DNA from 2 places in the Streptomyces sp. 71268 genome. Region 1 is predicted to be linked to the other one. Evidence: riboswitches for the same ligand, from Rfam matches in the RefSeq annotation. Region 1 holds a riboswitch; the other holds the start of a gene.

Region 1 (4,788 bases):
GTGCCGGGTGCCCACCCCCGTCCAGTCGTTGACGGTCCGCCCCGACGAGGTGGTGTCCTTCCCCCTGCCGTCGAGGAAGTCGACGATGCCGCGCAGCGCGCCGTTGTCGTACCCCGTCGCTGCCAGGGCGTACGCCCCGTCGATGGTCAGACCGAAGTCGGCGAACCCGCTGCCGACCACGTTCTCGTAGAAGTGCCCCTGCTGAAGACGGGAGCGGTCGACCAGGTAGGCCGTCCCCTTCCTCAGGTCAGGGCCCTCCCCGGGGCGCCACGGCGGCTTGGGGCCGCTCGTCGGCGGCGTGGAGGGCTCCGTCGGGTGGGTGGTCGGCGGCTTCGGTAGATCGGGTCGCTTGGTCGTCAGCGAGGCGAGACTGGTCCGTGCCCCCGCCAACGCGGCGCTCCAGGTGGGGAAGAGCTCAGGGTCCGCGGCGCCCTCGTCGAACCCGAAGCCACCCGAGGCGGTCTGCTGCCGAGACAGCCACGACACGGCGGCATCCGCCCGGCGGGTGTCACCCAACAACCGCAGCGCCTGCGCCGAGCGGGCGCTGGCGGTCACATCGCCGCTGGTCACACCCGGGTACGCGGCGAAGGCCCCGCTGGACAACTGCGAAGTACGCAGCGTCTTACGAGCCCTGGCCACCACATCCGCGTGCCCACCGACCTGGTGGAGCGCGATGACGGCATACGGGGTGGTGGCCGGGTCGCTGTACGCACAGGTCTCACCCGCGCGGACCAGCGTCGCGCTGAACCCGCCGTCCTTGCACTGGTGAGCGGCGAGCCGGTCGACCGCCGCCTTCGGCACCGGCACACCCGACCGGTGCAGCGCCAGTACGGCCAGGGCCTGGGTTTCCACGTCGTCCACGCCGACGAAGTCACCCGCTGCCGCACAGCCCTCACCACCAGCCGTGCAGAGGCTCCCGGCGAGGTCGCCGGCCAGGTCATGGCCGCCGAACGCGCGCGGATCGCCCTCCGTGCTCGCCGCCAACAGAGCCAGCAGAGCGGCACCGATCACGCTGGGAGCGTGATCGGTTCCCTCGGGGTAGGCGAACTCCTCGGTATGCGCGGCGAGCCAGGACGTCATCTTCGTCAGCGTCTCGCTCCGGCCGCCGGCCCCGGCCACCGCCAGCGCGGTCTGCGCCGACTGGTAGAGGTGCGGGGCCTGCGCCGCCTCGTCTTGGACGTGGTCGCCGTCGGTGAGGCGGCTCGTGAGCCAGTCCCGCAGTGCCGGCAGGTCCACCTCACCTGGCTCGACATCGGGCGGAGTGTCGCCCCCGTCGCCCCCACCTCCCGCCCGCACCTGGGCGGGCGTGAACGTGGGGCCGCCGGTCGAGCCGCCCGGGGCGGTGGCGCCGAACACCCACGCCTCGACCGAGCCGTCCTTGGGCCGCTGACTCATCGCCCCCAGCGGGCTGTAGGTCCAGTAGTCCTGGCCGGGTGGGGCGATCCAGTACGACCAGTACGCCGAGGCGGGCGGGGTGAGCTTGCACGCCTCGCGGTCGGGCGTGGGGTACTGCTTGCCGTCCTGGAACTGGGCGTGGCCCAGACGGCAGATGAAGGCCGGACCGTCGTGTTCGGTACCGACAGTGCTGAAGCCCGCCTCGTGCAGCAGGTCGTAGCCGGTAGTCGGGGTGGCGTCACAGCCGCGGACGATGCCACCGCCCCAGTCGCTGAAGTCCACCGCGACCACGGCGCCCTTGGTCGGGGTGCAGGAGGCGATCGGATCGGCCGCCGCCGGTGTGGCCAGGGTGAGCGGGCCGGGCCCGAGGCCCGCTATCACCGCGAGCGCACACGCCGATGCGGCGAGGCGGGCACGCCTACCACGCACTGGTCTGCGGCCATCACGCCGGACCGCTCGGTTCCCGTACCGCAACCTCACCGCTGCTCCCCTGGCCAGTCGGCCGTGGCGGAGGCCCGCGTGACGCGGTGGGCCCGACCCAAGATCCCGGGGTCGTGCCTGCCGTACCACGCCGTAGTCCGCGACGGCGTCAGTCGCTCGGCCTCGGACCAGGTAATCCGGCTCGCCCATCGAACACTTGGGGTGCTCGATGAGCCTACGGTTGCGGGTCAGCGCCGGACTTGGACCGGCTTCCCCTGGTAACTGAGGCTGGAATCTGCCGAATTAGAGCACAGGTGCGAAATGGATGACAAGGGGGTGTCTCGGCCGGCCCGGGGCGAGTACCGTCTCTCACCGTGCCGAGCGGGGGAATCTGGTGCGAACCCAGAGCTGACGCGCAGCGGTGTGGAACGGTCGGTGGCCGATCCGAGCCCGAATGCCCGCCCGGCCCGTCATCACGGACGTCGCACCACGCGCTTGGGCGACGGCCGCGCCGCTGCCGGAGGTCGCCCAGCTCGCCCAAGGGGCCCGACAGGCAAAGCGCGAGGCCGTCTCCCCCTTCTGCCGGGAGCTCACCGACATGTCACCGATCCACACCCCGCGCCCGCACGGCCTCACGGGCAACCGTCGCGCTCTGTTCGCCCTGCCGGCGGCTCTTACTGCCCTCACCATGGCCGCCGTCCCTGCCACCGCGACCTCGACACCCGCCCAGATATCCACCTCCACAACCAACGGGGTGTCCTACCTCAGATCGCTCCAGGCCGCCGACGGCTCGTACGCGGGCGCCGGCCTGTCCAACGAGTGGGCGTTCTCCGCCTTCGCGGCGGCCGGCACCGCCGCCGTCGACGTCGCGCCAGGGGGCGACGCGACCAGGAACGCCCGTACCGTCTACCGCAACCACCTGGCCGCCCCGGGGTGGCCAGGAACCTCCCCGGTCGTCACCGACTACGAACGCGGCACCATCAACGCCTACTCCGCCGGCATCGACCCCGCGCGCGTCTCAGCCGGACGCAACCTGATCGCCGACACCTACGGACACTGGCAGAACTCGGCCCCCGGGTACTGGGGTTCGCCCACCAACTTCAACGGCACGGTCTTCGCTCTGCTGGCCCTGGCCGGCGCCAAGACCCAGTCGGGCGGCCAGCGCGTACCGCAAGCCCTGCTCGACCGCTCCGTCGCCACCGTACGGGCCAACCAGCACGACGACGGTGGTTGGAACTACAGCAAGGCCGAGGGCGACCCGGCCAAGCTCGCCGCCGCCAGCGACATCGACATGACCGGCGCCACCATGGCCTCCCTGTGTGTCTCCGGCGTCCCCGCCTCCGATCCGGCGATCACCAAGGCCAAAGCCTTCCTGAAGTCCAAGCTCATCAACGGCTCGGGGGCCTTCGACGCCATGTTCGGTGTCAACACCGACTCCAACGGCTGGGCCGTATCCGGCCTCAACGCGTGTGGCATCAATCCGCAGACCGGCGACTTCCTCACCAAGGCCGGCAAGACCCCGATCGACTTCCTGATAGCCCAACAGTTCAAGCCCGGCGGCGGCTTCAAGTACCTGCCCACGGACACCAGCCCCTCCGCCTACGCTTCCATCGACGGCCTGCGCGCCGTCGCCGGTGGCGGCTTCGCGACCGCACCTCCCACACCTACCACCGGCGCGTCCCGCTGGGTGGCGACCACCCAGTTCGCCCCGGGCACGGCAGCCCGGCTGGCCGTGACCGTGGATGACGGCACCTCGCTCAAGGTCTGCGCCGTCACCCTCACCCCGACTGGAACGACCACCACCCTGGGAGCGGTCTTGGACGCGGCCACCAGCTCCGCCGCCCCTGCCGGCTGCGTCACCAGCCTCACCCCCACCACCGGCGACGGCACCGTCACCTCCCTCAACGGCAAGACGAACAACGCGACATCCACCTGGAAGGTGAGCGTGGACGGAGCGCCGGCCAACACGGCTGCCCGTAACAAGGTGATCAACCTGGGCGACACCATCGCCCTTCGCTACGGGAGCTGACCTGACCGCTGGGCCCGGGACCGAGCGCGGGCCCAGCGGGAGGGTTCTCCGTCAGCACTGGATAACGAGCTGCTGGGGACAGCACCCAGATAGGTCCTGCTGCTATGCCGTAGCGCCGTCGATAGAATTCTGACCGAACGCGGTAAGCATTGCGAGATGTACGCTGAGCAGCGAGCAAATGGAAGAATGAGTAGATGGCTACGCACTTGTTTCATCACGTGAGGCACGCCGCTGCGCTGGGAGCTGCCCTTGACCGCCTGGGTGTGGTTTTTCGGAAGTTCGAAGAACAGGACTCCGGCTGTGTCTCCTACGGGTTATTGGCCTCGGGGCAGCGCTGGTTCGTGCAAGGCGCTACAACCCCGCAAGGGATCTCTGCTCTACGGCGTGCGATTGCACTTCACCGCAGCATTTCACACCCGGCCATAGTGCCTTTGGCGAGCTCGTTCGCCACTGAGGATGGTCTGGTGCTGGTCTATCCATGGACGAGTGGTGATGTTTTATATCACCCAACGCTTTCGCGTGTGGGAGGGCGTGCAACGTCGGGAAGTCCGATGGCTAGGTTCAGGAGCCTTCCTCTCCCTCGCATTTACGCTGCACTCAACGTCATGCTCTCTGCGCATGTGGGCGTGGAAGAAGCTGGGTTTGTCGCAATCGATTTCTATGACGGATGCATGCTCTACGACTTTGATCAGCACCGCATCAAGCTGATCGACCTGGATGAATACCGGGTAGGTCCATTTGTCTTGGAGGCCGACCGACTTCCTGGATCGAGGCGTACATGGCGCCAGAGGAGTTTGTGCGCGGATCGCTGATTGACACGCGCACTACGGTGTTCGCTCTCGGCCGGATGCTCCGTTTGCTCTTGGACGCGGGTGACGAGGAGAAGCTCTGGCGTGGGACAGGGGAACAACTGGACATCATCAAGACGGCGACCGCGGCTGACC
Region 2 (4,788 bases), 6.0 Mb from region 1:
CGGCACAGGCCCTCGCCGACCAGGGCGCCCCCGATGCGCGGGTTGACCTCCACCACCTCCGGGCCGTCGGTGGTGAGCACGAACTCCAGGTGGGCGAAGCGGTCGGTGTAGCCGATCGCGGCCAGCACCTGGTCCAGCCACCGTTCGAGGGCGTCCAGCTGCTCGGTGGGGAAGGCGACGGGGAACGCGGTGATCTCCTCGCGGAAGGACGGTTCCGCCGACATCAGCCGGCTGGAGACGCCGAGCAGTCGGGTGTGGCCGGCCCAGGTAAGGGTCTCGGCGCTGTAGACGGGGCCGCTGAAGTACGGTTCGGCGAACAGGCGGCCCATCAACTGACCGTCGGCGGCCCTGTCCAGCGCGGCCTGCCACTCGCTCTCGTCCCGGACCAGGTACACGTTCTGGCTGCCGGTGCCCGCCGTGTCCTTGAGCACGGCCGGCAGCCCCACCTCCTTCAGCAGCGCGGCCCGTAGCGCCCGGTCGCGCGCGGCCTCGCCGGCCTCCACGGCCCGCCCTCGGGTGAGGCCCGCCGCGTGCAGCCGGTTGCGCACGGCGGCCTTGTCGCGGGTCAGCCGCAACGCCGCGGCGTCGAGCCCCGGCAGGCCGAAGCGGGCGGTCAGCTCCGCGCCGACCAGCGTCCAGGTGTCGGTGGAGCTGATCAGGCCGCGCAGCCCGGGGGTGGCGGCCAACTCGGCGGCCACCCGCTCGGTGTCGAACGTGTCGACCTCCATGACGTCGAGCGCGCCGGCGGGTAGCCGGCCCAACTCGTACGCGTAGTACGACGGGTCGCGGGTCAGCAGCCGCAGCCGCTCGCCCAGCGCGTCGGCGGCGCGTACCAGGTGGCCCAGGCCGAAGGTGAGTGATTCCAGGCAGACCACGCTCATGCCGCCCGCTCCTTCCAGTGGGCCGGGCACGCGCCACGGTTCCAGGCCATCGCGGACCAGGGCATGGACATCTGCGCGGGGTCGGCGATCTCCACGGGTCCCAGCGAGGCGACGTCGAGGGCCTCGGCGTGCCGGGCGAAGACGCGCTCGACGTAGCGGTGTCCGGTGTCGGCGGCGATGATCAGGTGCAGCCGGTCCGGGTGGCGGCGGGCGTCGTCCGTGGCGGCCAGGTAGGCGGCGCCGGTGGACAGGCCGGCGAAGACGGCGTGTTCGCGCAGCAGGGCGACGGCGCCGGACAGGGCGTGTCGGAAGTCCATCCAGTGGATGGCGTCGTACAGGTCGTGCCGGACGTTGTCGAAGACGATCGAGGAGCCGATGCCCGCGATGATGGCCTCCGGGTCGTGGTGGTCCTGGCTGCCGAAGGTGACGCTGCCGAACGGCTGCACCCCCACCAGGCGCACCGACGGGTCCGTGCGCCGCAGGTGCGCCACGAGGCCGCCGGTCGAGGCACCCGAGCCGACGCCGCCGACCACGGTCAGCGGCTGGTCGGGGAAGGCCGCCGCGAGGGTGTCGGCGACCTCGCGGTAGCCGAGGTAGTGGATGGCGTCGTGGTACTGGCGCATCCAGTGCACGTCGGGGCGCTCGGCGATGATCTCGCGCACCCGCCGCACCCGCAGTTCCTGGTCGAGCTTGAGGTCGGCCGAGGGCCGCACCTGTTCCACGGTGGCGCCCAGTATTTCCAGTTGGGCGCGGGTGGTGGCGTCCACGGTGGTGGAGGCCACGATGTGGCAGCGCAGGTGGTAGCGGTGGCAGGCCAGCGCGAGGGCGTACGCGTAGATGCCGCTTGAGCTGTCGATGAGCGTCTGTCCCGGGCGCACCGTGCCCTGGTCCAGGAGGTGGCGGACGGCCGCGAGGGCCGAGTAGATCTTCATCGACTCGAAGCGGATGAGGACCGTGTCATCGGTGAGTCGGACGAGGTCGGGGACCTTCAGGGCGTCGGCGATGTGGGGGTGGATCACCCGTAGCCTCCTTGGGCGAATGAGCACTGGTGGCCGAGCGAGTGGAAGAAGGCGGACAGTTCGGACTTCGCTTCGGCGTGGGGACGGTGGGCGAAGAGGTAACCGATCAGGGAGCCGGTGTGGGCGACGAAGACCCCGTCGGCCCCGAAGCGCTCACGGTGGGCCAGCACGCGCTCGAACGTCCGCTTGGGCAGGACCTGTTGGGAGAGCGTGGCGCTGGTGGTCGCCGCCCGGGCGACGGCGGCCGGGTCGGCGGACTCGAATCCCTTGAGCAGGTCGGCCAGGCACCGCTCGTACTCGCTCGCCCGCCGCGCGTAGTGCCGCAGCAGCGGCGCGGTGACGGCGCTGGTGTCCACGGTGCCGGGCTCGGTGACGAACGCGGTGTGGAAGCCGATGTCGGTGCCCAGCGTGCGCACCACCTGGTGGCGGGCGCTGAGGTGGAGCGCGAACTCGTCGAGGAAGACGCTGTCGGCCCGCTCGATCGCCGCCAGCACGCCGGTCACCACGCCTTGGTCGTAGGGCAGGCCGAAGAGGCGGAACAGGCAGCGCAGCGTCGCCACGATGTCGGCGGTGGAGCTGGCCATCCCCACGCCGACGCGCAGTTCGGAGTGGGTGCGCCAGTGGCCGGGCGGCAGGCGCAGGCCGAAGTGGTCCAGGAAGAGACGGACCGCGCGCGCCGCTTTCTCGCCCGGCGGCAGCGCCCCCGGGCGACCGGCGCCCGGCGTGAAGTACGCCCAGGAGTGCCGGTCCACGGGGAACGAGACGAGGGCGATGTCCGGGGCGCCGCCGGCGCGCAGCGGCCCCTGGTACAACTCGCCCAGCGTGCCGTGACAGACGCCGGCGGCGGTGCGGGGGCCGGGAACGGCGCCGGGGCCGGGGACAGTGCCGGCGGCCGACGGGCCGCCCAGGGTGGCGGGGGGCGCCGACGGCGCGGGTCTGGGCGCGGCCGGGTGTGGCTCGGCCGGTGGCTGGCCCGGGCGCGGACTTCCGTGACCATGCACGCGTCCTCCCTCGTCGTCCCGCGCCCCGAGCGCCGACCGGAAGGGAGGGGGCGGTTCGGCGGGCGCGACGCCCGGTCAACCGCCTGTACCGCCGACCCAGTCCTCGAGGTCACCGTGCACAGCACGCGCGACAAGAGCGCGTGCGCAGTTGGCAGGTCTTCGGACTCGTGGAACACCTGCCGGACTTCCGACGGGCACCTACTGACCGCCGCGCACCGAGACCCTGGGGCCGGGCGCGCCGACGGCGTTCGCTCACACTCACCGTTGCGGGACAGTCCCGGACTCACACCGGGTTCCCTCTTGCGCCACGCCACTGGACGTGGCGCGAACCGACTGCGCGTATCAGCGTAGGGGCGCTCGCGCCACTTGCGACAGGGTGTGTTCCAGCCTTGTCCTGATGCGGCTGGGTGATGTGAGGCGAGTGGTGTGCGAGGTACGCGAGGGGGTTGGCCCGTCGGTGCCCTGGTCATCGGCGACCGCGTCGTGGCCGGTCAGCCGCGTCCGCCCGGGCGCGTACGGGACGTTGGCCGTACGCGCCGGGGGCGGGACGTGCCTCCTGGCGCGCGGCGCACGGCCTCGCAGGCGCCCGCCAACTGCGGTATCGCGCCGGGCCCGTGGGCACCCTGGGGCGCTCGGGCCCTGCGGGTCAAGCGGGTCGATTGAGCCGTGACCGAAAGGAAGCGGCCGCTGTGCCCGTGCGGGCACTCGCCGGACGGCCCTCGCGCTCGCGGTGCCCTCGATCCCGTGGCGGCTTCGCTCTCGCGGGAGCCGGCGCCGACCTCGCGGGCGGGCCGCCCGCGCCGCCTGGCGTCACCCCCTTGGCGCCGCGCCGTCCATGATCGATAGTTGCGCGGAACCGGTTGCCCCGCGACCGCCCCGCCACCCCTCGCCCTTCGGAGGCCCACCCATGGAAACGTCCACCCGCACGCGCGTGTCGGCCTACGCCATCGCCACCACGGCCGACCAACTGCTGTTGACGCGCCTCTCCGACGTCTCGCCCGTCTTCGCCCCCGGGCTGTGGCACCTGCCGGGCGGCGGCATCGACCCGGGCGAGCAGCCACAGCAGGCACTGGCGCGGGAGGTGTACGAGGAGACCGGCCTGGAACTGCTGGACGCACACCTGGTGGGCGCCCGGAGCTACGCGGCCGACCGACTCGGCGTGCGCTGGCACCTGGTGGGCCTCTTCTACGTCGTCACCCTGGCACCGGGCCCGTTGCGCGTCACGGAGCGGGACGGGGCGACCGGCGCGGTGCGCTGGCTGCCACGTTCCGGCCTCGCCCCCGCGACCCTGTCCCCGGCCGCGCGCGACGGCCTGGCCCTGCTCGCGACACCGGACGGGCCCGGTGGCCCGACCGGCCCGGCCGACCCGACGCCGGACGGGCACCCCGCGCCTCGGGACGCCTCAGCGCCGCGTCCCTGACCTCCGCCCCACGCCTCACGCCGCGCGTCCGCGCGCACCGCCCGGCCGGCCCGTCACTCAGGCCGCACCCTGGCCGGGCAGGTCGCTGTCGTCGATCCACGAGCCGTGGATGCCGCCCGGAACGCGGTGCGGGAGCTCGACGGTCGCCAGCGGGCGCGCCCCCAGGTCGGCGGCGTCGAGGACCAGGAGGCGCGAGGTGTCGTCGGCGAGGTCGCTGACGAGGGTCAGCAGATAGCCGTCGTCCTCACCGGTGCTCCCGTCGGCCGGTACGAACACCGCCTCGCCCGGCATCTGCCCCGGCCCCAGGCGCGCCAACTCCCGGGCGCCAGCGGCGTGGTCGTACTTGACGACGGCGTACCCGGTCAGCTCCGGCCCGGGGAACGCGACCCCGTACGTGAACCGGTTCGCGCTCCCGGCGAACTCCTCGTTGATCGTCGGGAACTCGCTGACCAACCCGTCCAGCGGCT

What was found. Region 1 has a riboswitch for cobalamin ahead of OYE22_RS31190 (prenyltransferase/squalene oxidase repeat-containing protein). Riboswitches for the same ligand answer to the same signal wherever they lie in the genome.
Region 2: linked by a shared signal. The riboswitch ahead of OYE22_RS06620 (hypothetical protein) and the one ahead of OYE22_RS31190 (prenyltransferase/squalene oxidase repeat-containing protein) in region 1 are both predicted to bind cobalamin.

What each region holds. Positions count from the first base shown of each region.
Region 1 is NZ_CP114200.1:7,826,837-7,831,624, forward strand. It holds gene OYE22_RS31190 (prenyltransferase/squalene oxidase repeat-containing protein) at 1-1,776, opposite strand, end outside; cobalamin riboswitch at 1,985-2,128, opposite strand; cobalamin riboswitch at 2,141-2,296, shown strand; gene OYE22_RS31195 (DUF4430 domain-containing protein) at 2,504-3,844, shown strand; gene OYE22_RS31200 (hypothetical protein) at 4,450-4,656, shown strand.
Region 2 is NZ_CP114200.1:1,822,874-1,827,661, reverse strand. It holds gene OYE22_RS06630 (ATP-grasp domain-containing protein) at 1-881, opposite strand, end outside; gene OYE22_RS06625 (cysteine synthase family protein) at 878-1,900, opposite strand; gene OYE22_RS06620 (hypothetical protein) at 1,897-2,901, opposite strand; cobalamin riboswitch at 3,034-3,250, opposite strand; gene OYE22_RS06615 (NUDIX domain-containing protein) at 3,809-4,321, shown strand; gene OYE22_RS06610 (carotenoid oxygenase family protein) at 4,379-4,788, opposite strand, start outside.